3 regions of the Synechococcus sp. MIT S9452 genome follow, and region 1 is predicted to be linked to each of the others. Evidence: predicted binding sites of a transcription regulator. Region 1 holds the regulator's gene; each other region holds the start of a gene.
The links. Region 1 encodes NtcA, which controls nitrogen genes in cyanobacteria. Its sites were predicted from a motif close to GTANCNNNNGNTAC; they were not measured.
Positions count from the first base shown of each region.

Region 2: the regulator NtcA is predicted to act here: its motif matches at 5,956-5,969, upstream of SIB46_RS08795 (ferredoxin--nitrite reductase).
Region 3: the regulator NtcA is predicted to act here: its motif matches at 7,164-7,177, upstream of queF (preQ(1) synthase).

Region 1 covers NZ_CP138956.1:1,784,396-1,794,246, forward strand. Annotated here, with positions in the region: gene SIB46_RS09410 (hypothetical protein) at 1-154, shown strand, start outside; gene SIB46_RS09415 (pentapeptide repeat-containing protein) at 102-878, opposite strand; gene cobD (threonine-phosphate decarboxylase CobD) at 935-2,026, shown strand; gene thyX (FAD-dependent thymidylate synthase) at 2,052-2,774, shown strand; gene dcd (dCTP deaminase) at 2,778-3,371, opposite strand; gene SIB46_RS09435 (cob(I)yrinic acid a,c-diamide adenosyltransferase) at 3,365-3,907, opposite strand; gene ntcA (global nitrogen regulator NtcA) at 4,088-4,762, shown strand; gene SIB46_RS09445 (DUF3084 domain-containing protein) at 4,825-5,949, shown strand; gene SIB46_RS09450 (resolvase) at 5,946-6,371, shown strand; gene SIB46_RS09455 (DUF3146 family protein) at 6,349-6,594, opposite strand; gene pth (aminoacyl-tRNA hydrolase) at 6,597-7,202, opposite strand; gene SIB46_RS09465 (TatA/E family twin arginine-targeting protein translocase) at 7,168-7,437, opposite strand; gene psbH (photosystem II reaction center phosphoprotein PsbH) at 7,443-7,643, opposite strand; gene psbN (photosystem II reaction center protein PsbN) at 7,728-7,868, shown strand; gene SIB46_RS09480 (alpha-mannosidase) at 7,856-9,851, opposite strand, start outside.
Region 2 covers NZ_CP138956.1:1,666,661-1,676,511, reverse strand. Annotated here, with positions in the region: gene SIB46_RS08830 (ABC transporter permease) at 1-689, opposite strand, end outside; gene SIB46_RS08825 (aliphatic sulfonate ABC transporter substrate-binding protein) at 689-1,687, opposite strand; gene hypB (hydrogenase nickel incorporation protein HypB) at 1,723-2,421, opposite strand; gene SIB46_RS08815 (hydrogenase maturation nickel metallochaperone HypA) at 2,452-2,853, opposite strand; gene speB (agmatinase) at 2,858-4,048, opposite strand; gene cobA (uroporphyrinogen-III C-methyltransferase) at 4,240-5,052, opposite strand; gene SIB46_RS08800 (hypothetical protein) at 5,049-5,675, opposite strand; gene SIB46_RS08795 (ferredoxin--nitrite reductase) at 6,078-7,625, shown strand; gene SIB46_RS08790 (ferredoxin--nitrite reductase) at 7,707-7,841, shown strand; gene SIB46_RS08785 (formate/nitrite transporter family protein) at 7,899-8,780, shown strand; gene SIB46_RS08780 (hypothetical protein) at 8,784-9,527, shown strand; gene cynS (cyanase) at 9,577-9,851, opposite strand, start outside.
Region 3 covers NZ_CP138956.1:2,163,688-2,173,538, forward strand. Annotated here, with positions in the region: gene SIB46_RS11570 (alpha/beta fold hydrolase) at 1-339, opposite strand, end outside; gene SIB46_RS11575 (aminotransferase class I/II-fold pyridoxal phosphate-dependent enzyme) at 374-1,501, opposite strand; gene SIB46_RS11580 (DEAD/DEAH box helicase) at 1,513-4,293, shown strand; gene purB (adenylosuccinate lyase) at 4,294-5,589, opposite strand; gene SIB46_RS11590 (hypothetical protein) at 5,616-5,834, opposite strand; gene SIB46_RS11595 (TlyA family RNA methyltransferase) at 5,938-6,753, shown strand; gene SIB46_RS11600 (P-II family nitrogen regulator) at 6,759-7,097, opposite strand; gene queF (preQ(1) synthase) at 7,219-7,617, shown strand; gene SIB46_RS11610 (cytochrome c biogenesis protein ResB) at 7,589-8,893, opposite strand; gene SIB46_RS11615 (cytochrome c biogenesis CcdA family protein) at 8,890-9,597, opposite strand; gene SIB46_RS11620 (transglycosylase SLT domain-containing protein) at 9,613-9,851, opposite strand, start outside.

The sequences.
Region 1 (9,851 bases):
CAGGGATCTCAATCTCTCGCACCCCGCCCCCGCTGGAGACGGTGAGGATTCGGCCGAGCCCACCGTGCTCAAGTTCAATTTGAGCGTTTACAGCCGCGCCCCTAAAGAAGACCCGGCCCCATCAACTTCAGGGCGTAAGGAGCCAGCTGCTTAAACAGTCCCGCCGCACCGCCCAAGATGGCGCTGCCCCAGCCGTTGCCATTGGGCTTTTTGGGGTTGTCGCGCAGCTGCTTGGACGCCTTGTCCAACTGATCAGCGAGATCGTCGATGCCGCCTTGGCGGTAGAGACGGCCGGCTTGCTGCAGATCAGCGGCTGCCTCTAGTTCACGGCCTTGTTCGCCGCGGGCGATGCCGCGGGCCAGCCAGCTGATGGCCGCTTCGGGCCGGCGAGCGATGGCGGCACTAAAGCGCTGTTCCGCTTCTGGATGACGACCTTTCAGGGCAGCTTCCACGCCACTGTTGTGGAGATCGGCATAGCTATTGGCCCCCGCTGGAACCCCTTGTGCGCCTTGCCAGTGGCTGCTGCTCAGGGCACCAGGATCCAGCTTGGCGCCAGTGAGATCGCTCTGGCGTAGGTCGCTGCCGCTCAGTTGGGCGCCGCGTAGATCAGCCCGGCTCAGGTCGGCCCCAAGCAACACCGCCTGGCGCAAATCGGCATCCCGCAGATCGGCCCCGCGCAGCTTGGCCCGGCTCAAGTTGGCTCCCTGCAGTTGGGCCTGTTGCAAATGCGCACCATTGAGCTCGGCGTGCACCAAATCGGCATCGTTGAGCGCGCAGCCTTGGCAGCTCTTGTCTTCGAGGAGCTGCTGCAGATCCTGCAGCTCGGCTGCGGCGACGGGGGTTGCCAGCAGCAACAGTGTGGCCAGGGGCCGCAGCATGGAGGTTGTGTTGCTGCTCCGTTTTATCGGTCCGAGGGCTGGGTCACCATGGGGCGATGGCACAAGTCCCGCCCCGCCATGGCGGCAACCTGCAGCAAGCAGCGTTGCGCCTGGGCTGCGCCCCAGAGCAGTTGTTGGATTTCAGTGCCTCGTTGGTGCCCTTTGCCCCACCGGCGGCCGTTCGGCGCGGCCTGCGCCAGGCCCTGGCCTTGCAGGTGTATCCCGATCGCAGCTACAGCGTCTTGCGCCAGGCCATTGCTCTGAGGCATCAGCTGCCGGCCGCTGCGGTGCTGCCCGGCAATGGGGCCGCTGAGTTGTTCACCTGGGCAGCCAGAGATGCTGCTGCCTTGGGGCTCAATCATCTGCCAGCCCCGGGATTTGCCGATTACGAGCGCGCCTTGCGTTGTTGGCAAGGCCGCTGGCGGCACGAGCACCTGCAGCTCCCCCATCAACAGGCAGGTCCACAAGCGCTACCCGCGGCGTTTCAATCGCAGTTGGCGGATTTGCAGGGCCCCCTATGGCTCACCAATCCCCATAACCCAACCGGTCAGCTCTGGAGCCAGGAGTCGTTGTTGGCGTTGTTGGAGCGCGTGCCGCTGTTGGTTGTTGACGAGGCTTTTTTGCCTCTGGTTCCTGGTGGCGAGCAGCACTCCTTAGTGCAACTGGCTAGCCAGCACCCCCGCCTGGTGGTGATTCGCAGCCTCACCAAGTTGTTTGGAATCGCTGGGCTGCGCCTGGGCTATGCCATTGCTGAGCCCCAACGTCTGCAGCGCTGGAGCCAGTGGCGCGATCCTTGGCCCGTCAATGGCTTGGCCGCTGCCGCCGGTGAACGGTTGATGGCCGATGCCGCTTGGACCAAAAAGGTGCAGGCCTGGGTCGCGACAGAACGGCCGTGGTTGGCCGATCAATTGGTGCGGCGTGGTTGGCAGGTGAGCCCCAGCAGTTGCAATTTCCTCTTGGTGCAGCGCGGCCACCCATTGGAGAACTGGCGCCAGCAACTCGAGCAGCAGCACCGCATCTTGGTGCGCGATTGCCGCAGCTTTACTGGCCTCGATGAGCGTTGGTGGCGTCTGGCCCTGCTGGACCGGCCCCGGAACCGGCGATTGCTGCGCGCCCTAGATCAGGTGCAAGCGACCGATCGCGCTTAGGGTCCCTGCCAGCACGTGCCATGGCATGGACCGCTTTCGGGTTGATTTAATCGCTGCCACTCCGAATCCTCAGCGCTGCATTTACGCGGCGATGCACCAGGACTATTCCGAGGGCTATGTGGTGGCCGATCAAGCTCAGTGGCCTGATGAGGCGAGGGCTGGTGAGGTTTGCGTCAAGCGCCTGCTCTCTGGCGAGCGCGGCCATTACGGACCGCTGGAGCATGCGCAGATCGTTTTGAACGTGGGTTGGTTCCCCCATTCGGTGATGCAACAGGCCCGCACCCACCGGGTTGGCGTCAGCTTTGATGTGCAATCGATGCGTTACACCGGCGATCGGATTTGCCGTGCGGCCAAAGGTGAGCTGGATTTGGAAGACGTGTTCTATCTGCGCCCTGTTGGCAGCTATAGCGATCGCCAGGGCAAGAAGTATCAATACACCGAGGCGGAACGGGCCAAAGACCTCGAGCATTGCCGCCGCTCAGCCCAGCGGTATGCCGAAATGCTGGAAGCGGGTTTTGCCGAAGAGCACGCCCGCGGCATCTTGCCGTTCGACTACCGCCAGCACTTTGTGGTGAGCTTCACCCTTCGGGCGTTCCTGCATTTCATGGATCTACGCGCCAAGCTCGACGCCCAAGAAGAGATTCGCCAGATGTGCGATCTGATGTGGCCCCACATGGTGCAGTGGGCCCCTGAGATTGCCGCTTGGTATGAGAAGAGTCGCCTTCACAAGGCGCGATTGGCGCCCTAAGGATCAGATCCGCGCCAAGGTGACGCGCTCGGGTTGGTGCTGGTATTTGCCGGAGCGGTCTTTGTAGGTGGTGTCGCAGGGATCACCTTCAAAGAACAGCAGCTGGCAGATGCCTTCGTTGGCATAGATGCGGCAGTCAGCACCGGAGCTGTTGCTGAACTCCAAGGTGAGGTGGCCTTCCCAACCGGCTTCAGCCGGGGTGGTGTTCACGATGATGCCGAGGCGGGCATAGGTGCTCTTGCCCAGGCAGATCACGGTGATGTTCTCGGGCACCTTCATCTTTTCGAGGGCAACACCAAGCCCATAGGAATGGGCCGGGAGGATGAAGTAACTGCCGTCCTCATCGCTCTGCATGGGAGCGGGCTCAAGATTGGCGGGATTAAACCGCTTGGGGTTCATCACCGTGCCGGGCACGTGGCGGAAGATCAGAAATTCCTGGGGCGATAGGCGCAGGTCGTAGCCATAGGACGAGCAACCAAAACTGAGCACCGCGCCGCTGCGGTTTTCAGGATCGAGATGGCGCACCAAGGTGGGCTGGAATGGTTCCAGCAGCCCATGCTCAGCCTGTTCGTTGATCCAGCGATCGTTTTTCAGCATCGGTCGCGGCGCAATTCGGTGACTTGATCGGCCATCGCCATCACAGGCTCGGGCACGGCAGGTCCGGTCAGGATCACATCCATTCGTCCCGGGCGGGTCTCCAGAGTGCTGATCACAGCATTGGCATCCAATAAGCCGTAATCCAACGCCAGCCCCAGCTCATCAAGAACCACAAGATCGGGAGCTTCTTCGAGGATTTGGCGCTGGGTTTCTTGCCACAGCTCTCGTACAGCTTGCTTGTCTTCGTCGCTGTGGTCGGCCTGCAGGCAGCTGTTCACCGCTGGGCGCAGCCAGCTCAAGCGTCCGCACATCTGCACGGGTTGGTGGGGACCTTGATCAACGCCGCCGCGCAGGAATTGGCAAATCAGCACGCGGCTGCCCAAGCCCGCTGAGCGCAGAGCTTCGCTGAACACGCTGGCAAAACTGCCGCGAAAGCTGGCGGTGTGCACCTGCAGCAGCCCTTCCGGCTCGCGAACCAGCAGCCGCAATGGTGCTGTGGACGGCCTGTGGTGTCGTTCAGCAACGCGGCTGAGCATGGGCCGTCCAAAGCGGGGTTGCTCCTGAATGTAGCGGCGAAAAACGGCGAATCAAGTGACTGGCACCACCAGTAGTGTGAATGTCTGTACTACTGGTGATCCCGTCCAGCCCGGACGGTGTTTATTGCTACAAGCACTGTCAAGCCGGCTCTTTACCTTCCATGAACCGGTACGCGCTTCATGGTCAGCGTTTCGCCAGCGCCCAATCCCCAGCCCACCTTGCAAGAGGTGATGCGCTCGCTTGCTGGCAGTGCTGCTGAGTCGGTTGAGCGCGGTAAGACAATCTTTTTCCCAGGTGATCCCGCCGAGCGCATGTATCTGCTGCGCCGCGGGGCTGTGCGCCTTTCCCGCGTTTATGAATCCGGTGAAGAGATCACCGTGGCCTTGTTGCGGGAGAACAGCATTTTTGGTGTGCTGTCCCTGTTAACCGGCCAGAAGTCCGATCGCTTCTATCACTCGGTTGCCTTCACGCGCGTTGAGATGCTCAGCGCTCCGGCCAGCTCCGTGCGCCGGGCCATTGAGCAGGACGCACGGGTTGGTTTGTTGCTCTTGCAGGGCCTGTCCTCGCGAATCCTGCAGACCGAAACCATGATCGAAACGCTTACCCACCGCGACATGTCATCGCGCTTGGTGAGTTTTCTACTGGTGCTCTGCCGCGACTTTGGGGTGCCCTCTAGTCAGGGCATCACCATCGACTTGAAGCTCTCGCACCAGGCGATCGCTGAAGCGATTGGCTCCACGCGGGTCACGATCACCCGTTTGCTGGGGGATTTGCGCTCTGCTGGTTTGCTGGAGATTGAGCGCAAGCGCATCACCGTGTTCGACCCCATTGCCTTGGCCAAACGGTTCAGCTGACCGTTGCTGGAAACGCTCGCCTAAGGCCTCAGCGATACTGACCCCACTGTTCTTCTGGCGCTGTGAGCGGCTGGCTGCTGATCCTGGCCGTTCTGGTACTCGGGGGAGTGCTGTCGACGCTTGGCGACCGCCTTGGCAGCCGCATCGGCAAAGCGCGGCTGAGCTTGTTTCAGATGAGGCCACGCCGCACGGCTGTGGTGATCACGGTGCTCACCGGCAGCTTGATTAGTGCCCTCACCCTGGGGTTGATGGTGGCCGTCAGTGAACGCCTGCGGGTGGGCCTTTTTCAGCTCGATGAGCTGGAAACGCGTTTGCGTTCTTCCCGCAAGTCGCTGCAGCTGAGCCTTAAGCAGCTCGATCAAAATCAAGCCGAACTAGCCCAGGCGCGATCGGAGCGGGCTGCGGCCGAGCAGCAGCTGGCGCCTTTAAAAAAGCAGCGCCAAGAGTTAGAGGCTGAGCGCGACCGGCTGGGCCAAGACGTGGCGGCCCGCGATGAGGAGCTGCGCCAGTTGCAGCAACGCACCCGCCGCAGCCAACAGGAATTGCGCCAGCTGGAGCGCAATGTTTTGGATTTGCGCAGCGGTGATGTGGTGCTCAGCACCGGCCAGCCGCTCACCATGGCCAAGGTGGCGATCCCTAATCCTGAGTTGGCGCGCCAGGCCACCGAAGATGTGTTGCGTCAGGCCAATGTGCAGGCGTATCAGCGGGTTCTCCCTGGGCAAAAGCCTGAGCAGCAATTGCTGTTGATCCCCCGCAGTGAGGTGATCAAGGTGGAGAAGGCCTTGCGCAGCGGCGGCCCCTGGGTGATCAGCATTCACTCGGCGGGCAATGTGCTGCGTGGTGAGAAGCAGGTGCTCGCCTTTGCCGATGTGCGCCGCAGCCGGCAGGTGCTGGAAGCGGGCCAAGTGCTGGCCAGCCTCAGCTTGGACCCTGAGCAACGGGCTCAAAAACAGGTGTTTGCACGGCTCAATCTGCTTTTGGCCGCGGCCCGCAACGAAAGCCAGCGCCGTGGCGCCCTGAACCCACGGCTGCAGGTGGATCAAGACGCCCTCAACGCTCTGGCCGCCCAATTGGTAGAGCGTCAAGGCAACCAGCCGGTGCGCCTGGAGGTGGTGGCTGCGCGCGATACCGACAGCCTCGATCCCATTGCTGTAACCGTGCGCGCCAAGGGTTTGGCCCCTTCATGAGTGGCGGCTGGGCAGCGCTGGATCCAGGGCGCCAGAAATGCGGGCTGGTGCGCACCGATGCCACTGGAGCAGAGCTGGTTGATCTACTGATCTGCTCCCCCAGGGAGGCCTGGGATTGGTTGCAGCACTGGCAACACCAAGCCCCCTTGCAAGCTGTGGTGCTCGGCGATGGCACCGCCAGCGGCCCATGGCAGCAGGCCTTGGCTGAGCTGGAGCCGGCTGTGCCGGTGGTGTTGCAGCCGGAGGCGGGCAGCACCTTGGCGGCGCGTGAGCGCTATTGGCAGTTGTTGCCTGCCAGGGGTTGGCAGCGGCTGCTGCCTCGCGGGCTGCGGTTGCCGCCCAGACCGGTGGATGATTTGGCGGCCTTGGTGTTGCTCGAGGCCCACCTGGGGGCACGCTTTAAAAGGCTGCCCGCACCGTGAAGCAGTAATCACCGCCGGCTTCCAGCGTGTAGTCGCTTTTGACCAAAAACCGCAGCAGGGCGTCTTGAATCAGCGCTCGCCCCAGGGATGGCTCCACCACCAGTTCGCCGCGGTCGAAGTGCCAGCGAAAACCACCAGCGGCCACTTCCCCTTCCACCATCTGCTCGCTGAAGCTCTGCTGCAGAACCCGCAAGTGGGCTGTGGTGCTGGGCAGGCGGGCCATGGTCAGGCGGCGTCGGGCCGAAAGCTGTTGATCCGGTTGCCCGCGCGCTCAAAGCCTTGGCGTTGGATCAGGCCGATGCCGTGCTCCACCTCCTGCAGCACCTCATCGAGTAAGGGACGTTCCGCCGTGTGGAAGTTGCCCAGGACGTGCCCCACCGTGCGTTGCTTGCGCTCTTCGCTGCTGGTGCCGGGAGCGCCGATGCCAATCCTCAGACGGGCAAAGGCCTCACCGCCCAGGTGGGCGATGGTGCTGCGCAGGCCGTTGTGCCCTCCGGCTCCACCGCTGAGCCTCAGCCGCAGCCGGCCGAGGGGAAGGTCCATGTCATCAACGATCACCAGCAGTTGCTCAGGCGTCCAACCAAACCAATCCAGGCTGGCCCGGATCGCCCGGCCGCTGTCGTTCATATAGGTCTGTGGTTTGAGTAGCCGTAAGCGGCGCTCGCCTTGGCCGATATCTGCAAGATCGCCATGCAATTTGGCGTTGGCACGAAAGCTTCCGCCCGCCGCCGCGGCGAGCCTGTCGAGCGCCATGAAACCCACGTTGTGGCGCGTGCCGTCGTATTTGGATCCAGGATTACCCAGGCCGACCAGCAGCATCAGTGGCGTCATCGGCAGGCGTGGTGGCCTCCTGGCTGGAAGTGGAGTCAGTTTGACCTGCGGGGAGTTCGACCGAATCAACGGCCTTGCGGAACTCCTGCTCAAATTCCGAGGAAGCGGCCTGAAAACCCTTCAAGGTTTTACCAAGGCTGCGTCCCAATTCAGGCAATTTTTTGGGGCCGAACACCAGTAAGCCGATGACGGCAATCACCGCCATCTCTGGAAGACCAACCCCAAAAATGTTCATTGGCTTTAGCCGAGGCCGTTCCAGTTCACGGTGATGCCGTCCAGCAGCAGCGAACGGTTGTAGAGCTGCAGGATCACGAGCAGGAAGACCAGGAACAGGGCCATGAAGATGCCCATCACAGGGGTGGTTCCCCAGCCAGGCACGACTTTGCCGTACTCAGAGTTCAGAGGACGCAGCAGGTCTCCCAGGCGGGTGCGTTGGGCCATGGGGTGCAATCTCTCCTGCGAAGATTTGGGCCGTTACTCTAATGGCCCTGACCGCTGTGACGGCGGCCCCTGTTGGGAGTCTTGATGGAAAGCACCTCGCCAGCCCTTTCTGTGTCGATTGCGGTGCTAACAGCTCTGCTGGGTTTAACCGGTTTTGGCATTTACACCGCCTTTGGGCCGCCATCGCGCCAGCTGGATGATCCGTTTGATGATCACGACGACTGAGCCATCCACCAGGGCCAGCGTTTGATTTGCCAAGGGCCTGAGGCTGCTGGCCACAGGCTGCGGCAGGGGCTGAGGTTTTGGGTTTGCCACTGCAACCCGTCATCGGTGGCGGGCTCAAAACCCAGCCACTGCTGATGCGGGTCTGGCCAGGCCAGCCATGACCTCGCCTCCGCTGGCCCCGCGGCCGCTGGATGGCGCCAAAGCGGTTGGCGGAAGCGGCGCGCTTGTGCGGCAACGGCAGCTCGATGCCAGCTGCCTCTGGTTGGCATCAGAGCCAAGCGCAAGCGGTGCCAGCCCTGATCGGCGCTGGGATCGGGCCAGGTGGGACCCCTTAATAACGACACTCCCAGGCCTTGGCTGTTGCCGCTGACCCCTTGCGGGCCATCGAGCAGCACCGCTAATCCCGCTTGGTTGCTGCCGCCCCACAGCCAGCTGATGGCGGTGGCTTCCCAGCGGGCCTGCTCCCTTGGGGTTCGGGGGCTGCTGCTGCGCTCTTGAACGCCACCGGGTGTGTCCGCACACCAAAAGGCCCCTGGATGGTTCAGCGCCCATTCACAGCGCAGCAGCTCATGCAGCTGGCGCCATTGCGCCGTGATGATCAGCTCAAGCCAGGGACGATCCGCTTGGAGGCGCATCGAGAGTTGCAGTGGGCTTTGGCCGCAGTGGCCGCGCCAGCGCAGCTGCGTGCACAGGGGCCCCGACTCCAGCAACTCCTCCTCGGGCTCCCAGCGCATTGGCAAGGCATGGCTGCTGTAGTCACTGGCGATGTCCCAGGCATCCCAGAACTCACCGCGATCGTCGTAGCGCCGTAGGGCCATCGGTTTGGCCAGCAGGGGCTCTCCCCACCCCTGGCCGCGGCGTTGCTGCAGTTGCTCCACGCCCTTAGGGCTGAGCTTGGCTTGCAGGTGACTATTCGAGAGCCAAAGCGCGCCGTTGTCATCGCGATCAAGGCTCACCGCACCTTCGGCCTTGGCTGATATTTCGGCGGCTGAGGCCAGCACCAGGCGCTGGGCTCCAACACCTGCAGAGCTGTGGATTTGCAGCCAGCAGCCACCGCTGCGGGCCGGTTGGATTGGTACAGCGCCGGTGTGGTCACACCAGCTCTGCCCGGCCGGCGGGCTGGGCAGGCGCACCACAGTCGATCCTGGAATCGTTGGCAGCAGGTTGGCCACCCACCACTGCGGCTGCTGTTTGGATTCCAGGGGGAGCAAGGCCGATAGCGCCTGATCGCGCCGCTGGCGGCTGAGGCGCCGCGCGTGGCGCCATTGCGGCTTGGCCTGTTCAAACACCTCGGGCACTGAGGTGCCAGGAAGGATGTCGTGAAACTGCTGAAACAGCAGCGTGCGCCATTGCTCTTGGCCGCTGGGCTGCTGGCCGCTGAGGGCTTGCGCTAGATCGGCCTCCAGCAGCAACCGCTCCAGGGTGCGGTTGTGGCGCTTTTGGTCTGGGCGGCTGGTGGCGCACCCGCGATGCAGCTCCAAATACAGCTCGTCGCGCCATAGCGGCAGCTGCCCCTGGTGCGCTTCAAGTTGGTTCAGATAGCTGCGCACGGTTCCAAATTCAGTGGGTGCGCTGAGGGGCTGCTCTTGCCATAGCTGAAGCTGCTCCAGCATTTCTTGGCTGGGTCCGCCGCCGTGATCACCCACACCGGGAAGCCATAGGCCCTGGGGGATGCCTGTGGATTGCTGCCATTGCTGGCTGTAGGCCGCCATAGCCAATGGGTCCCCCCCAGTGCCAATCGGGGCGCTCATCAGCGCTAAGACCTCCTCTCCACTGCAGTGCCGCCAGCGAAAGAGGCGGTGGGGGAAGGGGTTGGTGCTGTTCCAAAACAGCTTGTGGGTGCAGAACCAATGCACGCCGCTGGCGCGGCAGATCGCCGGCACTCCGCTGCTGAAACCAAAGCTGTCCGGCAGCCAGGCCAGGGCGTGCTCCCAGCCCGGCAGCTGCTGCTGGCTGTAGGCCTGCCCCTCCTGGAATTGCCGC
Region 2 (9,851 bases), 120 kb from region 1:
ATTCGTTTGCCCAACCCCACCTCAGCGGCCACCAATTCGGCCACAACCACCAAGTTCCAGGAGGTGGCGATGTTGATGCGCAGGGTGTCGATGATGCTGGGCAGGCTGTAGCGCGCCACCACCTGCACCAACACCTGGCGGCCGCGGCCACCCAGGGTGAGGGTGGTTTCAATCAGCTCTTTGGGAACGAATTTGACGGCATCCATCACCATCAAGACGTTGAAGTAAACAGTGCCCAGGAAAATCAGCGCAATCTTGGGCTCTTCGCCAATCCCCAAATAGATGATCAGCAGGGGGATGAACGCCGCCGCTGGCATGTAGCGCAGCATCGCGATCAAGGGCTCACACAGGGCGCAGATCGCGGGATACACACCCATGCAGATTCCCAAGGGCACCGCCACGAGGGTGGCCAGAAAAAAGCCGGCAAAGACCCGGCCGGTGCTGGCCACGATGTCCTGGAACAGGATCCCCTCCCGTGCCATCGAGGCCAGCGACTCCAGCACCGCCGCTGGAGACGGCAAAAATTTGCCGTCCACCAGTTCCAGGGCACTGATCACCGTCCACAGCAACAGCGGGATCAACAGGGAAGACACCTGCAAACCGCTGCGCAGCAATGGAGATGGAGTGGCTCCAATCGACAGCAATGGCAGGGGCTTGACGCCCCCGCCATCCGTTGCTGACGCAACCATCAGGACGCCGCGATGGTCTTGATGAAGGAAGGATCAAACAGGTTGCTCATGTCGGGCTTTTCGGGGATGAAGCCCACGGAGACCATGAAATCAGCCATCTTCTGAGCGGCATAAGGCATGAACTGCATGCCTTGGCCATCACTAAACGCCTCGATGTTTTGCTCCACCGTGAAGAAGGTGGTGCCAGCCTTGTACTGCTCATATTCGGCGGTGGGAATACCAGCTCGCTTCGCCATGATCTGCTCCGATTTCTCGGGGTTGGCAGCCATGAACTCGCGCACATCCCACCAGGTATCAACGATTTTCTGAACATCATCAGGGCGACTTTCGATGAGGTCGCCACTGACAGCCAAAAGATCAGGGATGGCACCGGGGTACTCCTTGGAGCTGGCGATGACATGGGCACCATCACGCTGCATGGCGGTGCCGGTGTAAGGAGGGAATGCGCCCACGGCATCCACCTTGCCGGCAGCAAATGCCGTCGCAGCCTGATCGGTCGGCATGCCCTTGATGATCACGTCATCACGGCTGAGGCCAACATCACGCAGAGCCAGGCTCAGCAAAAAGTCATCCACAACACCTTCTTCAACAGCAACTGTTTTTCCTTTCAAATCACTAATAGTTTCAATCGCCTCATCAGCAATGATTTGATCATTACCAGCTGAGTTGTCATTAACCAAAACAACAACTTGACCACCATTCTCACCGGGCAAGAAGGAGATGGTGTCGTTCAGAGTTTGAGAGTTTCCATCGATTTTGCCAGCGGCGAATGTTTCCATCGATTGCACATAGCCGTCAAACCATTTCATCTCAACGTTGACGCCATTTTTTTCAAACAGCTTCTCCTCAACGGCGATGGCCCAAGGCCACCAACCAGCCCAATTGCTGTAACCCAAAACAATGGGCTCACCGCCAATGGTTGTGGAAGGCTTGGAGCAGGCCACAGCCAGCACCACCGCCAAACTGGCGAATAAGAGATTTCGAAGTTGTTTGGTCATGACATTGCAATAAGGACAACACGCAAGAACGCTGCTCAGGCCATGGCCAGAGCAGGTTGCAAGGTGTTTTGGCGAGCCGAGCGCAGCCAGGCATGCCACACATCAATCCCTTCACCAGTGAGAGCAGACACCGGAATCACGCTGGCTTTGGGATTGATGCTGTTGATGTTGCGGCGAAACTGCTCAAGCTCAACGGGCAGATAGGGCAGCAGATCAATCTTGGTGATGAGCACCACATCAGCCTGGCGAAACATCAGCGGGTACTTCAACGGCTTGTCTTCCCCTTCAGTGACACTGAGAAGTGCCACTTTGTGATGTTCACCCACTTCAAATTCAGCAGGGCAAACCAGATTCCCCACGTTTTCAACCCAGAGCAGATCCAGCTGATTTGGGTTGAGCCGCTCACACAACAACTTCAGGCCACCACTGACCATGGCGGCATCGAGATGGCAGGAGCGCCCGGTGGTAATCGGCACCACCGGAATGCCCACAGCCTCCAAGCGCTCCGCATCCAATTGGGTGGTCATGTCGCCTTCCAAGACGGCCATCGACCACTCCTGAGCCAACTGAGGCAAGGAGCGCTCAAGCAAGGCTGTTTTGCCCGCCCCGGGGCTACTCATCACATTGAGGGCCAGCAGCTGCCAAGCCTCAAAGTGCTCACGGTTGTGCTCGGCTTGGTGCTGATTGGCCGCCAGCAAATTCATGCCGAGGCGATCTTCTAAAGGCAAATGCATGGCAAGAGAGGGTGGAGAACTGTTTTGCCTTCAGACGCGCTGGAGCGAGAGAGGTTGTGACTCAACAGCGCTCTGAAGGGACGTGCGGTAGTCGATGCTGCGAATTCGCAATTCACGGCCGCTGACGATCTCCTCGAGTGGGTGATCGCAGCAAGGAGAGCGGTAAGCGCCCTCAGGAGTTGGGCTGTAGGTGCCGTTGCAGACCAAGCAGCGACCCACAAAGGGGATCTCTTCGATCTGCAGCTGCGCGCCATCGAGCCAGCTGCCAGCGATAGCGGCTTGAAAGGTGAAGCGCAGCTGCTCCGGCTCAACGCAGGTGAAGCGGCCCACCTCCAAATGAATGGTGTCCACCATCGCCTGGGGTGCTGCCTGCTCTTCGCGCCATTGCTGCAGAGCCAGAAGCAGGCACTTGGTCATGTCGACCTCATGCATGGGATCACCTCCAGGCCTGATCCACTTGCATGTTGCAAGTGGGATTGATCCAACTGGGCTTCTCTTTGCGGGGCAGCTGGCCGCTCACCACCAGGTGGGCCATGGTGTCGCAGATCACCCGCGTGGCCATCAGCGATGTCATGTCACTGATGTCATAGGGAGGCGAAACCTCCACCAACTCCAGGCCACAGACCGGCACGTTGCGAACAATCAGCTCGAGCAACTTCAAGGCTTCGCGGGGTAACAACCCGCCAGGCTCTGGCCAACCGGTGCCTGGAACAAAGCCGGCATCGATGCAGTCAATGTCAAAGGAGATGTAGACGCAATCGGTGCCATCGGTAGCCCGTTCAATGGCATAACGGGCGGCAGCCTCCAGACCCATCTCGGTGATATCGGTGACGGTGAGCACGTTGGTGCCGCGCTCACGGCAAACCTTCACCCCCTCGCGAGGCACTTGCCAACCACCAATCCCCAGTTGCACCAGGTTCTGAGCCGGTGCATTGGCCATGTTCGTGGCATGGAACCACGGACAGGTATGCATCCGTTCATCGAGATCGATCTCTTGGGTATCAACGTGGCGATCGAAATGGATGATCCCCACCTTCTTGTCGCCGAGGTGGCGGCAAACACCACGGACCGTTGGAAATCCAATGGAGTGATCGCCACCCAACAGGATCGGAAAGGCCCCGCTGGCAAAGACGTGGGCTACCCCCTTGGAGATCTGGTCGAAGCTTTTCTCGTTGTTGGCAGGAATGGTGAAGACATCACCCACATCACAGAGGGTGATTTGCTCGCGCAGATCCACACCCATCTCGTAGTTGTAAGGGGTGTAAAGAGCTGAAATCCTGCGAATTCCCTGGGGCCCAAAGCGCGTACCGGGGCGATAGGTGGTGCCGCAATCGTGGGGAATGCCCACCACCGCAACGTCAAAGTCGCCGACGCGGTTCACATCCTCGAGATAGGGCGCCTTCATGAAGGTGTTGATGCCCGCGTAATGGGGCAACTCACCGCGAGAAAAGGTGGAGATGTTGCGGTCCACGATGCTGTGGGCCGCTTCCAGGCCCAAGCGCTTGGCCTGATCCACCTCTTGCTGCCATCCGGTGAGGGGCAAACGTTGCTCTTTCTCAAGGGCCGCCATCCCCTCACTGGGATGGCTGCGCTCGAAGCCCCCGGGGGAGCCACTGGTCGACGTCATTGCAGGGGAGTGCGAGTGAGTGCGGTCTCCCAGGCTTTTGTTCCACCGATGAACCGGAAAAGCTGGTTGGAAACGGTTGGCTCACTCACCCAAACGGGGTGGTGGAAGCGTTGGTTTCCACAAACCGCCTATCCAATCTCCGCTCGCGATCGACCCCAATGGGGTAACAGGCGATACCTGTTTTTCAGTGTTTAAGCAGGGGCGTTTTGAGGACTGCGAGCTATGGGTTGCGGCATGGTGACGGGGGCTGGCATGGGCGCGCAACCAGGGATTCGCTGCTCCACCACCTCGCCAATCACAACGATCGCCGGGGCACTGAAACCCTGCTCATCGGCGGCATCAGCGAGATCCTCCAGCGTGGCAATCAGATGCTTTTGGCCATTCACGCTGCCCTGCTGAATGATGGCCGCCGGCGTGGTTCCCACCAATCCGCCGGCCTGCAACTCCTCGCAAATCCGAGCCAAGTTGTGCAGGCCCATGTAAATGACGAGGCCATCACTGCAAGCAGCCAAAGCGCGCCAATCCACCGCTGGCCGGCCTTTATCGATTTCTTCATGGCCAGTGACAAACGTCACTGATGAACCGGCCCGGCGATGGGTCACCGGAATCCCGACATAGGCCGGCGCCGCAATGCCAGAGGTGACCCCGGGAACCACCTCAACAGGCACACCACGCTTGGCCAAATAAGCGGCTTCCTCGCCACCCCGGCCAAACAGAAAAGGATCGCCCCCTTTCAGCCGCACCACACAACGGCAACGCCCTGCCAGCTGCTGCAACAACGCATTGGTGCTGGGTTGCGGAACGGAATGGTGGCCGCGCCGTTTACCAACCGGATGAATCTCGCAGCCCTCAGGCACCAACTCCAGGAGCTCCATCGGCACCAAGGAGTCATGCACCAAGGCATCACAACGCTGCAGAAGACGATGGGCCCGCAACGTCAACAATTCGGGGTCTCCAGGACCTGCTCCCACCAAATAAACGATGCCGGGCATGTCAGTGGTCATGGCAAGTCCAACAACAGCTCGAAAAGAAATTGACGCGTGGCAGGGTGCTCTAGAAGAGCCAGACCACCCTCCTGCTGAGCACTGAGGTGGGCTGTCATGCGATTGGGGGCCAAAGCAAGCGGCAACACCCGATCAAACTCTGCATCACAGGTGTCAGCACTCCGCAAAGGAAGGCCGAGCACCTGGCTAAGAACGTGCAGATAGCGCTCAGCAATCCCCGGACGAAGGGGGTGATGAACAACCACTTGGCTTTCAGCATCGCATCCCAACTGGCGCAAATGCTGCAGCCAGGGCTGCCAGGCCCCCAAAAACGGCAAAGCCATCACCTGATGGCCAAGCCCGCGCAATCGCTGGCGAATCGCCGGCACATCAACGCGCACATGGCTGCCTGGCGTTAACAACAACGGCACCAACAAAAGCTTTTGCCGCGGCGGTAATTCAACGGGTTCAGCTGTTAGCGCCTGCACCCACACCGCAGCGCCCCTGGCTTGAGCGAGCTCATCGAGCAGGGATTGCAACACAGCAGGAACAGCCCCACCGCCATGGCCATGCACCACCACCAACAGGGGCCAAGGACCAGCCGCAGCCTGGCCCTGTAACAACGGCCACCACTGAAGGGCCACCTCAGCTGATGAACTCCTGGTTCGTTGCGCCATCCCATCACGATGCCATCGCCACGAGCGCTGCCACGGTCACGACGCTCCAGCCGGGTCAGACCGGCTGATCGACGGACCAGCTACTCCCGCCCACCAGAGCGACGCCTTGAGCGTCGAGCTCATCGCAGTGATTGGCAGAGCGAACTTGACGCCGATTTCGCTGCCATGTCCAAGGTGTGGCAAATGCTGCGCCATGGAGCTGTGCGGATGCTGGGAGAAATCGGCCGCCAGTACTAAACGAAGTTTCGTAACAACGGTTACTTCCTCCGGCCTACTCAATCCATTAAGTAGTCACAACATCAAGCCGTGCCTTTCATTCTGAAGCGGCCTGAGAGTTGAACTCCAACACTCACATTTCGCTTCAGAACTATGGTGGCAACACCGGCAAAGCCCCTGCCGAGTTGGCTTGAGGGCAAAAAACTCAACAAGATCGAGCAAAACAAAGCCAACAAAGATGGCTTGCTCGTTGGTAGTGAAATCGAAGAATTTGCCCGTGTCGGCTGGGAGAACGTCGACGAAACCGATCTTCAGTTGCGGCTGAAGTGGTACGGCATGTTCTGGCGCCCCAAAACTCCAGGACTGTTCATGCTGCGCCTGAGGGTTCCCAATGGGGTCCTCAATGCTGAGCAGTTGCGCGCCATCGGCAGCATCGTTGCCCGTTACGGCGATAGCGGCAGTGCCGACATCACCACCCGCCAGAACATCCAATTGCGTGGTGTTCTGCTGGAAGACCTGCCCGACATCCTTGAGCGCTTGAAGGCTGTTGGCCTCAACACGATCCAATCGGCCTTCGATAACCCCCGCAACGTCACGGGCAACCCGATCGCTGGTATCGATCCTGAGGAAATTGTCGATACGCGCCCGTACACCCTGGAGTTGCAGAACTTCCTAACCAGCAACGGCGAAGGCAACCCTGAATTCTCGAATCTGCCGCGCAAGTGGAATACGGCCGTTGCCGGCTCCCGCGACAACTTCCTGCTGCACAACGACATCGTCTTCCACCCGGTGGAACGCGATGGCGTGATGGGTTTCGGCGTCTGGATTGGCGGGATTCTTTCCTCACAGATGAACGCCTATGCCATCCCCCTCAATGCCTGGGTGAAGCCCGATGAGATCTGCCGGATGACGGCAGCGGTCCTAACCCTGTGGCGCGATAACGGTGAACGGGACAAGCGCCCCAAAGGCCGGTTCCGTTTGTACCTGGATTCCGTTGGCCTGGAGGCCTTCCGCGAGCTGGTCGCCGAGCGTTTTGGCCCACTCACCCCCGACCCAGGCTCGGTGTTTGATGCAACGCCGCGCTCCCACTACGGCATCCATCCGCAAAAACAATCCGAACTCAATTACGCCGGCCTGCATGTGCCTGTTGGCCGGCTCAAGGCCGAAGACTTCCAAGATCTCGCCTCCCTTTCAGAGGGTTATGGCAGCGGGGATGTGCGCCTAACTGAAGATCAAAACGTGATCATCACCGGCATTCCCAGCGGTCAGCTCGATCACTTCAAGAGCGAGTCACTGTTGCAGAAATTCCCGCTCGAGCCCAGCCACCTGGCGGCAGGCACCGTGAGCTGCACCGGCAACACCTATTGCAGCTTTGCCCTAACCAACACCAAAGACCAAGCCCTGGCAGCAGCCGCTGAGCTGGATCAAGAGCTGCACCTGCCAGAGGAGATCAAGATCCACTGGACCGGCTGCCCCAACACCTGCGGCCAGGCCTACATGGGCGCCATTGGCCTCACTGGCACCAAAACCCGTGGTGAATCAGGGATGGTTGAGGGCTACGACATCACCATCGGCGGCTCCCAAGGGGCCAACCCGCAAGTTGGTGAGCTGCATCGCAAAGGTGTGCCCGCCAGCGAAGTGCGCTCGGCACTCAAGGAAATCCTGATTGAACAATTCGGAGCCAAACCCAAGGCTGCTTGATCAGATCGAAATCAGTGGCGGCGCTGATCTTTTGAAGCCCCGCTGAGTTTTGATCACCCGCCAACCTCAACCTCACTCACCATGGCTCAAAAAGCTGACTTCTTCAGTCGTTTGGTCAACTGGTTCAGCACCAGTGGCAAAGACAAACCTGCCATCAACAAACCGGATGGAGGCAAGGATGCCTTCTCCAAGCTCATGAACAGCATCAGCGGCTGATTAGAGAGCCACGACTAACCATCTGACTTCAACACCATGAGCGTTACAGCCTCACAAATGGACTACGTCCTACCCAATGAGCTCGTCGACGGCATGATTGCCGCCGGCGGCAAAAAAGCCACCGTTAGTGTCAAGAACCTGCTGCTCCGCGGCTTCTATTCCGGAGCCATTCTTGGCCTGGCCGTGATCTTGGCCCTGACCGTTGGCATTCAGAGCAAGATGCCGTTCCTCGGCTCCGTGCTCTTCCCCTTTGGCTTCGTCAGCATCGTGCTGTTCGGCATGGAGCTGGTCACCGGCAACTTCGCGCTGCTGCCCATGGCCACCTGGGCCGGCAAAAGCACCTGGGGTGCCACCTTCCGCAACTGGAGTTGGGTTTGGATCGGCAACTTCATCGGCACCCTGGTGGTGGCGATCATCATGGCCATCAGCCTCACCAGTGGCGGCACGATTGACCCTGCCGCTGATGGCGGCATGTGGCAAAAAGTGGCCCAAAAGATCATCAGCCTCAACATCCTCAACGTTGAGAAGAAGTACGAAGCCCTCGGCAGCCTCGGATTTTTCCTCGCCTTCCTGCGCGGTCTTGTGGCCAACTGGTTGGTCTGCCTCGGCGTGACCCTGGCCCTGGTGAGCAAAAGCGTTCCCGGCAAACTGCTGGCCTGCTGGCTGCCCATCACCGCGTTCCAAACGATGGGCATGGAGCACATCGTTGTGAATCAGTTCCTGCACACCGCTGGTCCGATTCTTGGCTCTGGGGTTCCTTTCACCAAGGTGATTTTCTGGAACTTCCTGCCTGTCACCCTGGGCAACATCGTGGGCGGCATGGTGTTCATCGGGATGCTCTTCTACAGCACCCACCGCACCAAGCTGGACAACGTGCTGCCTCGTGAAAAAGACGAGAAGCTCGAGCGCGAGCTGGCCGCTGAACTCGGCGCCCGCTGATCGATGCTCACTGTTGTCGCCCCTGCTGAGCAGTTGACGCCTGACCAGGAACTGGAACTGTCCAAGCGTCTTGCTCAGTGGAGGCGCCAACCACTCAGCCCTGAGGAACTGGCAGCCCTGCTGCCCAAGGTTTCCGACCCTGCCCTTGCACTCGCGATCGGCGAGCGCTTGGGCATGGCAGGGCCTCAAGCTTTTGAGCTGATCGGACCCCTCTGCCAACAACTGGGACTCCGATCAGCGCTGATTCGAGCCCTCAGCATTTGCCATCACCCCAACGCCAAAGAGCAGCTGCTGCAATGGCTGCCTCAAGCGGGTGAGTTAGAGCCGGAGGTGCTGCGTGCCCTGGGGTGCTGGGGCAATGGGATTGATCTATCAATCATCACCAACGCCTTAGAGGCGCCAGGCCAGCAACACCGCCTGGCTGGAATCGAATTGCTGACATTCCGCTGCCGCAGGATCTCCACCGAGCAGCTGCTGAGCTTGTGCGAACCCCTGCTCGACGATCTACGAGCCGAAGTTGTGATCGCCACCTTGCGGCTGCTGCAAAGGCGCGATGAACCCGAAATCCTGCAGCGGATCGCCGCCTGCGCAACGGTGGATGCCCTGCCTGGCGTTGCTGAGATGGCGATCCAAGCCCTGGGCTGCATTCAAAGTGAGTCCAGCCGCCAATTGCTGGCGCAATTGACCCAAGACTTGCAACAAACGCGCCTTGAAGAAGCCTTGCAACGCCAACTAGGCGCCCAATAAAAAAGCGGCCATGATTTGGCCGCTTACTTTGCTATCTAAGCTGAGATAGTCACCACTTTTTGTAAGGCAAGAACTTGCCGCACATGGTGACCTTGACACGGTCACCAGCAGGATCTTCCACCTTGTCGATGTTGAGGGTGAAATCAATGGCGCTCATGATGCCATCACCAAACTTTTCTTGGATCACATCTTTCATCGGCATGCCATAGACCTGCATGATCTCGTAGAAGCGGTAGATCAGCGGATCGGTTGGGATCACAGGCTCCAGCGAGCCTTTGGTGGGGTAGCTCTGCAGCGCTTCGGTGATCGCAGGATCAAGATTCA
Region 3 (9,851 bases), 380 kb from region 1:
GCCAGCGCCCAGTCGTTCATCCATCAGCCGCAAGGCCTGCTGCAAGGGCCGCCCCGCTGCTCCTTTGGGCACAAAGCGGCCAAAGCTGGCCAGCAGCACCACCGCCTCGGCTTGCTGAAGCAGGTCCTTGGGCACCAGCTGGCTGCCGAGAGAGCTCACCAGCAGGGCGCGCCGGCCTTGCGGCAACCAGCTGCCGCTTTGCTCTGGGAAGCGGCCGTAGCCGCGATCGAGGCGTTGCAGCGGCCAGCCCCGCTGCTGGCAGTGGGGCTCAAACGCGTCCCAGTTGCGCTGGTCGCTGCCCCAGCCGTGCATGCCGATCAGCTGCCAAGAAGAACCCAACGGCGCATCAATGCGGTGTGGAATCCATCTTTGATCACGGCCGTTTGAAGGCCTCCAGCGTTTTCAGAACCCGGCTCAGCGCCTGCTCGGGCAAGTGCGGCCGCAGGCTGAAGCGGAGCATCGCCTCCCCCTCGGGCACGGTGGGCGGGCGGATGGCGACCACCAGCACGCCCTGATCTTCCAGAGCTGCTGCGGCCTCTAAGGCTCGCCCGTCATCCCCCAGCTTCACCGCCACGATCGGGCCAACGCCGGCTGGGCGCGGCCAACCAGCACTGGCTAGGGAATCGCGCCACTGTTGGGCGTGCTGGTTCAGTTGCTGGCGCCGCTGATCGCCTTCCGAGGAGGCAATCAATTGCAAGGCCGCGGCGGCCGCGGCAGCCAGCGGTGGGGCCAGGGCTGTGGTGTAGCGAAAGGCGCCGCTGGTTTGCAGCAGCTCCTCCCCCAGCGATTCGCCGCAGGCCAAAAACGCTCCGCCGCTGGCAAAGGCCTTGCCGAAGGTGCCGCACAGCAGGCTCACCCCATCAAGCCCATGGCCCAGCCCGCGCCCGCCGGGGCCCAGAACACCGAGGGCATGGGCTTCATCCAGCAGCAAGGGGGCGCTGTGGCGCTGGCAGAGCGCAGCCAGTGCGTCCACATCGGGGCTGCTGCCTTCCATCGAAAACAGGCTCTCGCTCAGCACCACGCAGCGGCTGCCTTTGCGCTGTTGCAGACGCTGCTCGAGGTCTTGGAGGTCGTTGTGGGCAAAGCGCTCGAGCTTGGCGCCGCAGGCCCGCACGCCCACCAATAACGAGTGGTGGATCCGCCGGTCGGCCAGCACCACCGTGTGGCGATCGGCCAGCAACTGCAGGGCGGCGATGTTGGCCTGAAAGCCGCTGGGGAATAGCAGCACGCGGCCGCGCCCCAGCCATTGGGCTAAGCCGTGCTCCAGTTCCGCGTGCTCCGGCCGGCTGCCGCTGATCAGCCGGGAAGCACCGCTGCCAACGCCGCTGGAGGCAATGGCCGCTTGGGCTGCGGCATTGAGATCTGGGTGACCCAGCAACCCCAAGGTGTCGTTGCTAGCCAGATCCAGCAGGGCCTGATCAGCGCTGCTGCGCAGCTGACCGGGCTGCTCCAGTTGGAACGTGCGCAGCCGCCGAACTCGCTGTGGTGGCTGGTCACCCATAAGATCTAACGATGAATGCCGCCACTGCAGACTCCCAGGATGGTGGAGTCGCTCTGAGCTCGAACAACGGACTGGATCCGGCGGCGCTGTTTTCGTTTCCCCTTGATGACTTCCAGTTGGAAGCCGTCGCCGCCTTGAACCAGGGGCATTCGGTGGTGGTGAGTGCCCCCACTGGATCGGGCAAAACCTTGATTGGCGAGTACGCCATCCATCGCGCCTTGGCCCATGGCCAACGTGTTTTTTACACCACCCCGCTCAAGGCGCTGTCGAACCAAAAGTTGCGGGATTTCCGCGAGCAGTTCGGCGCTGATCGCGTGGGCTTGATGACGGGGGATCTCACCGCCAACCGCGAAGCCCCGATCGTGGTGATGACCACCGAGATCTTCCGCAACATGCTCTATGCGGAGATCGAAGACGGTGATGACCCCCTCGAAGGGGTGGAAGCCGTGGTGCTCGATGAGTGCCATTACATGAATGATTCCCAGCGGGGCACCGTGTGGGAGGAATCGATCATTCACTGCCCTCCGGCGATTCAGCTGGTGGGCCTCTCCGCCACGGTGGCCAATGCCGGGCAGCTCACCGACTGGATTGAACAGGTCCATGGCCCGGCCGATCTGATCGTTAGCGACTTCCGGCCGGTGCCGCTGCAGTTCAGCTTTTGCAGCGCCAAAGGCCTGCACCCGCTGCTCAATGACAAGGGCACCGGTTTGCATCCCAACTGCAAGGTTTGGCGCGCACCCAAGGGGCATCACCGCCGCGGCAAAAGCCCCAAGCCGCCCCAGCCAGAGCCGCCCTCGATGGGCTTCATGGTGGCCCAGCTGGTGGAGCGCCAGATGGTGCCGGCCATCGTTTTCCTGTTCAGCCGCCGCGGCTGCGATAAGGCCGTGCGCGATCTGATCAAGGCCAGCTTGGTGAATGAGCAGGAAGCGCGTGAATTGCGCTTGGCGCTCGAAGAGTTTGCGCAAACCTCTCCAGAAGCGGTGCGCGATGGCATCCATGCCGAAGCCTTGTTGCGCGGTGTGGCCGCCCACCACGCCGGGGTGCTGCCGGCCTGGAAAGAACTGATTGAACAGCTCTTCCAGCGGGGACTTGTGAAGGTGGTGTTTGCCACCGAAACCCTGGCGGCTGGGATCAACATGCCGGCGCGAACCACGGTGATTTCAGCGCTCTCCAAGCGCACCGAAAACGGCCACCGGCCGTTGATGGCCAGTGAGTTTCTGCAGATGGCCGGCCGCGCTGGCCGCCGCGGTCTCGACACCCAGGGCTATGTGGTCACGATGCAGAGCCGCTTTGAAGGCGTGCGGGAAGCGGGCCAGCTCGCCACCAGCCCGCCCGATCCTCTGGTGAGCCAGTTCACGCCCAGCTACGGCATGGTGCTGAACCTGCTGCAGCGCTACGAGCTCTACAAGGCCAAAGAGCTGGTGGAGCGCAGCTTTGGTCGTTATCTGGCCACCCTTGATCTGGCGGAAGATCAAAGCCGTATCGCTGAATTGCGGCAGCAGCTGGAGCTGCTGGGGGAAACCGTCCCCGATGTTCCGTGGGAAGACTTTGAGGACTACGAGAAGCAGCGCGGCCGTTTGCGCGAGGAGCGCCGTTTGCTGCGGATCCTGCAGCAACAGGCTGAGGAAACCCTGGCCCATGAGCTCACCTTGGCTTTGCAGTTCGCCAGCCCCGGCACGTTGGTGAGCTTGAAGGCACCGCAACTGCGCGGTGGAGTGGCAGCTGCGGTGATCGTCGACAAGCTCGATGGCCCGGGGCAATTTCCCCTGTTGCAGTGCCTCACGGAAGACAACGTTTGGATCGTGGTGCCCTGCAATGCGGTTGTTGGCCTGCATGCCGAACTCAGCTGCCTGCAGGTCAACGATGTGGCTAGCCCCGACATGGAGCGGCCCGGTGAGCTTCGCCATGGCGATCAGCCCAGCGGAGGTTTGGCCTTGGCGGTTGCCGCCATGGCCAAGCGCCATGACATGCACACCCCCCAGTACGACTTGGCTGGGGAAGTGCGCGATCAGGCCGAGTTGGTTCATGGGCTGGAGGAGGAGTTGGAGTTGCACCCAGCCCACCGCTGGGGCGACCGCAAGCAACTCAAAAAACAGCGCCGCCGCATGGAGGAGCTGGAGGAAGAGATCGCCGAGCGCCAGCAGCTGTTGCACCGGCGGGCCAACCGCCACTGGGAGACCTTCCTATCTCTGATTGAAATCCTGCAGCACTTTGGCTGCCTTGATGAGCTCGAACCCACCGAAGTGGGCCGCACTGTGGCGGCCTTGCGCGGTGACAACGAGCTCTGGCTCGGCCTGTCGCTGATGAGCGGCCATTGCGATGAGCTGCCGCCGGCTGATTTAGCCGCCGTGCTTGAGGCCATCTCGACGGAGGTGAGCCGTCCGGATCTTTGGAGCGCCTACCCGCCGCCGCCCCAGGCGGAAGAAACACTCCACGACCTGCGGGGACTTCGCCGCGAGTTGCTGCGCCAGCAGGAGATCCATGCAGTGGTGTTCCCTGTGTGGTGGGAGCCGGATCTAATGGGTTTGGTGAAAGCTTGGGCTGAGGGCGAGAGTTGGAGCGATCTGATCGCCAACACCTCACTGGATGAAGGCGATGTGGTGCGGTTGCTGCGGCGCACGGTGGATCTGTTGGCGCAGCTTCCCTATTGCCCAGCGGTGAGTGAGGAGTTGCGCAGCAATGGCCGCCGCGCTTTGCAGATGATCAACCGCTTCCCCGTGAAGGAAGCGGTGGTGGAAGGCGTTGTGGATGACTCGCTGAATCCGGCGACCCAACGGGCTAATAACGACTGATCAGATCGCCAAGCGGGCGTAGATGGTGTCGAGCTGGGCTTGATGCCGATCGGTGCTGAAGCAATCGGCCAAGCGCTCAGCGCTGATGCGATCGGTGACGGCGGGATCGTTTTCGAGCGCCTTGCGGAAGTTGCCGCCTTCCACATTCCAAGCGGCATGGGCATGGCCCTGCACCAGCCGGTAGGCGTCTTCCCGGCTCATGCCGCTTTCAACCAGGGCCAGCAACACCGTTTGGCTAAACACCACACCTCCGTAGCGGTTCATGTTGCGCTCCATGGTGTCGGGGTACACCTGCAAACCGCTCACGACTTTCGTCATCTCCCGCAGCATGAAATGCAGGGTGGCGCTCACATCGGGAAGCATCATGCGCTCCACCGAGCTATGGCTGATGTCGCGCTCGTGCCACAGGGCCACGTTTTCCAGAGCTGCCACGGTGTAGCTGCGCAGTACCCGCGCCAAGCCGCTGATGCGCTCACTGCGGATCGGGTTGCGTTTGTGGGGCATGGCCGAGCTGCCCTTTTGCCCCTTGGCGAAGGCCTCTTCCACCTCGAGCACATCGCTGCGCTGCAGGTTGCGGATTTCGGTGGAGAAGCGCTCAAGGGCGGTGCCCACCAGGGCCAGGGTCTGCACGTAATCAGCGTGGCGATCGCGGCTGATCACCTGGGTGCTGGCTGGATCGGGCCGCAGCCCCAGCAGCTCACAGGCCCGTTCTTCGATCTGGGGTTCGGTGTTGGCGTAGTTGCCCATGGCGCCACTGATCTGGCCCACGCTGACGGCCTTCTGCAGTCGCTTGAGGCGTTTGATGTTGCGCTCGGTCTCAGCCAGCCAGCCGGCCAGCTTGAAGCCAAAGGTGATCGGCTCACCGTGGATGGCGTGGGAGCGGCCGATCATCACGGTGTTTTTGTGGGCCCGTGCTTGCACGCGAATGGCTTCTGCGAGCTTGTCGAGTTCGCTGCGCAGCAGCTTCACCGAGGCCTTGAGCTGCAGGGCCAGGCCGGTGTCGAGCACATCGGAGCTGGTCATGCCCACGTGGATGTAGCGCCCGGCATCCCCCACGTGTTCGTTCACGTTGGTGAGGAAGGCGATCACGTCGTGGCGCACCTCGGCCTCGATCTCGAGGATCCGCTCGCGGCTGAAGGCTGCTTTGTCCTTGATCGTGGCGAGTGCTTCAGCGGGCACGCGGCCCAGCTCGGACTGGGCTTCGCAAACAGCGATTTCAACGTCCAGCCAGCTTTGGAATTTGGCGTCTTCGGTCCAGATCCCGCCCATCTCCGGCAGGGTGTAGCGCTCGATCAAGGGTTTTGCTCGGCCAATCGACCAAATTACCCGGGGCTCAGACTGCGACGGGCCACTTCCCATTGGATCGCTGGGCCCCAGGCCTGCTGACGCACCCAGCAGCGCCGCCCTTGGCAGCGAATAAGTTCAAAGGCCGGCAAGTCGGTGGGGTGTTGGTCCAGCTTCACAAAACTGCCCGGCAGAAGCCGCTCCGGGAAGGCCACCACGGCTCCGGCGTCATCAAGTTTGCGGAGTGGATCAGCCATCGACTCTCTGCAACGAATTGATCTTCGTCGGAATTTTTCAGCTGGCAGGTGACCGTCTGGATTTCCTCGGATTTGGTGTTGCGATCTGTGATGGAATCAGCAAATGGCACGTCGGCAGCGGCTTGATCTACGGCTGGTGGAATTGGGCCTGGTGGCCAGCCGCCAGAAGGCCCAGCAGCTGATTCGCGCCGGCAAGGTGCGTCTCGGTGATGCGGTGCTCGATAAGCCCGGCCATGAGATTCCACTGGAGGCGGTTCCCGAGGTGACGTTGCCGCCTCGGTTTGTCTCACGGGGTGGAGAGAAGTTGGCGGCAGCCCTGGAGGCTTTGCCGGTGCAAGTGGACGGGCGCTGCTGCCTCGATGCCGGCATCTCCACCGGTGGCTTCAGTGATTGCTTGCTGCAGCACGGCGCCAGCCGCATCTATGGGATTGATGTGGGCTACGGCCAAACCGCTTGGAGCCTGCGCCAAGACCCCCGAGTGGTGTTGCGCGAGCGCACCAACCTGCGCCACCTCACGCCAGAGGATCTCTATGGCCCGGGTGATCCGCAGCCTGATCTAGCGGTGGCCGATCTCTCGTTTATCTCCCTCTCGCGGGTGCTGGAGCCCATGCAGGGGCTGCTGGCTGGCGGCCCGCAGGCCGAAGCGGTGCTGCTGGTGAAGCCGCAGTTTGAAGTGGGCCGCGAGCGGGTGGGCAAAGGAGGCGTCGTGCGCGACCCCAAAGCCCACGCCGATGCCATTGCCTTGGTGGCAGACGCAGCAAAGCCCCTGCAGTGGTTCCCGCAGGGGCTGGTGGGATCACCAATTACCGGTGCCGCTGGCAATCACGAATACCTGCTGTGGCTGGGCCCCACAGCCGAGCTGGGCTCCAGCGCCTTCTCAGCTTTGATTGAGCAAGTGGTGCAGAGCACCAATGCCTGAGGGCTTCAGATCGCGGTGTTGTCGCGATCGCCGGTGCGGATGCGCACCACCGAATCCACTGGGGAAACAAAGATCTTGCCGTCGCCGATCTCGCCGGTGCGGGCGGCTTCTTGCACGGCATTGACCACCGTTTCGACTTGAGGCTCGTCAACGACGATTTCGAGCTTGAGTTTCTGCAGGAATTCGACGGTGTACTCCGAACCGCGGTAGCGCTCCACCTGCCCTTTTTGGCGTCCAAAACCGCGCACCTCGGTGACGGTCATGCCCACGATGCCGGCATTCACCAGCGCCATTTTCACGTCGTCCAGCTTGAAGGGGCGAATGATTGCCTCGACTTTCTTCATGGTCTGCGCGGCCTTTGACAGGATTATGGCCCCGGCTCATTCCATCGAGCGAGTCCTGGGGAAGGCGTAACGGTCGTTACGGTCTTTCAGTGTCTGGGCTCTGCCCTTCGATCGATCACCTGTGACCTCTTCAAGCAGCACCCAACGTCCCGCCTATGGCGAGCGGGCCATCGCTGAGGCGGAGCTGATCTGCTTCGACAACCCGCGTCAGGGGCGCCCCTACGACGTGGCGATTTCCCTGCCCGAGTTCACCTGCAAGTGCCCGTTTTCGGGGTATCCCGATTTCGCCAAGTTGCAGCTCACCTATCAACCCGGCCCCCGCGTTCTTGAGCTCAAGGCGCTCAAGCTCTACGTCAACAGTTGGCGTGATCAGTCCATCTCCCACGAGGAGGTGGTGAACCGCATCCTGGATGACTTGGTGGCTGCCGCTGCACCGCAGTGGATGGAATTGGTGGCGGATTTCAATCCCCGCGGCAACGTTCACACGGTGATCACCGTGCGTCATGGAGAGCGCCAGTGATGGCGGCGCTGCCCAACTTGGGCAGCTCATCGGCAAAGGCCACCAAATTGCGGTTGCAAAGCCCTGCGATGTGGAGCCGGCCTGATTCGCTGATTGCCCACAGCTGACGGGTGGCGATCAGGCTGAGGCCCCCACCCAGCAGGGTGATGGCAAAGCCGGCGTACACCAGGGGCACGCCAGGATCGCGCTTGATCAGAAGGCCGCTGGCTGGCATCACATCGGCGATGCGCAGCGGCAGCCCCAGGATCTCCTGGCTTTCGCCGCCAACGGTGAGCAGGCCCAGTTGTTGGCTATCGGCGCCGTAGACCTCCGCTGGCCCCAGCTCGCTCTGCAGCGCCAGCAGCACAGGATCGCTGCCATCGGGGCGGGTGGGCAGCACCAGGCCCCAAACCTGCTCGCCGAGTTCGGGGAAGGTTTGCAGCGGCAGCTGCAGCAGGGGGCTTTGGCCCAGTTGCAGCGTCACAGCCGCCAGGCCCCAGTCGGCTTGATAAACGGTGATGCCGCGATGCCGCAGCGGGTGATTCACGCTCACGGCCGCCGGCTCGGCTGGAGCACCGGTGCCATCGCCCAGCAGCAGCTGGGAGGAGAACTGTTCGGGCCGGCCAGCTGGATCCCGTTGGATCGCAAAGGAATCGAGTTGCAATTCCAGTCGGGTGTCGCCTTGGGGGTTGAGCAGTTCCAGCGAGCGTCCTGGCGCCAAGAAGCGCTCCAGCCGCTGGCCGCCAAAGGCTCCCACTACAGCGCCCACCATGAACACGATCAGGCCGGTGTGCACCAGCAAGGGCCCCACCCGGCCGATCACACCGCGGCGGGCGGCTAGCCGGTTCTGCTGACGCCGCACCGCCCAGCCCTGTTGCTGTAGCTGCTGTTCCAGTGCATCGATGGCTGCAGCTGAATCGCTGGTGTCCAGGCTGGTGGCGACAGCCAATTTGCTCAGCTGTCTGGGCTTGGTGTAATCGAGCCAGCGCAGGCTGGCCCGCAGCGCCGGCCATTGGCGCCGCAGGCTGCAGAGCAGCAGGGCCAAGCCAAGCCAGGCCAGCAGCAGTAAAAACCAGTTGCTTGTGTAGAGGTGATCGAGCTCCCAGTTGAGCAGTTGATCGCCATTGACCACCCCCAGCCAGGGGGCGGCGTCATAACGCTCGTGATAGAAGGCCGCCGGCTCTCCTTGCGGGATCGCTGTGCCCAAGCCGCTGCAGGCCGCAATCAGCAGCAGCAGCACGATGGCGACGCGCAGGTCGGACAACCAGGCCGCGGCTTTGAGAACCAGGCTCTTCATGTCAGGCGCGAGACCAGGCTGAGGCCGCCGATGACGACCAAAACAGCGCCACTAATCGGAGGAATCCATTGGCTCACAGCGCGCAGCGCCAGCAGCTTGGGGATCGAAGCGGCCAGGCTGCCAGCCAGCAGAAGCGGCAACACCTGACCAGCGCCAAAGCAGCTGAGCAACACCATGCCCACCAACGGTTTGCCGCTTTGCGAAATCCAGGCCAACAGCACCGCCAGCACCGGGGTTGTGCAGGGAGAGGCGGCTAGGCCAAAGGCCAAACCAGCGGCCGGTGGCCCCAAGCCCGCCGGAGCAAATTTGCGCCAGCGCTCAGGGTCGGGACCGGCCGGCAGCCGTAACGGCAGCAGCCCAAGCAAATTCAGCCCCATCAGCACCGCCAAGATGGCGACCGCCACGGAGATCCCTTCAGGTGTTTGCCCGTAGAGGCGCCCGAGCATGGCGCTGGCGGTGCCCAGGATCACCAGGGCCCCCACCACACCGGAGCAGAAGCCAGCACTGCGCTGCCAGGCTGGACCCTCTCCAAAGCCGGCCAAATACGCCACGCTCACTGGCAGCAGCGACAAACTGCAGGGGCCAAGGCTGGTGAGTAAGCCGCCGGCGAACACCAGCACCAAGGTGAGGGGCGTGGGGTGTTCCAGGCCGCTGCGCAGCAGCTGTTCACTGGCTTGGGCCAGGTCGGCAAGCGAAAAAGACAGGCTCACCGGTGCACCCTATCGAGCAGGAGGGGCACTCCATGGGGCCTGCTGCAGATAGGCCTCCACAGGGATCGCTTGCTGGCGCTCATACCCCTCGTGTAACCAAAGGTCTCCGTTGGGCGAGGCGTAGTGGATTTGCCATTGATGGAATTGGGCCAGGCGCTTGGGGTCCTCCCGCATCAAATCCGCGTAGGTCTGCACGGCGCGCACATAGTTCCAGCTGTTGTTGTATCCCCAGATCGCCTGGGGCATGT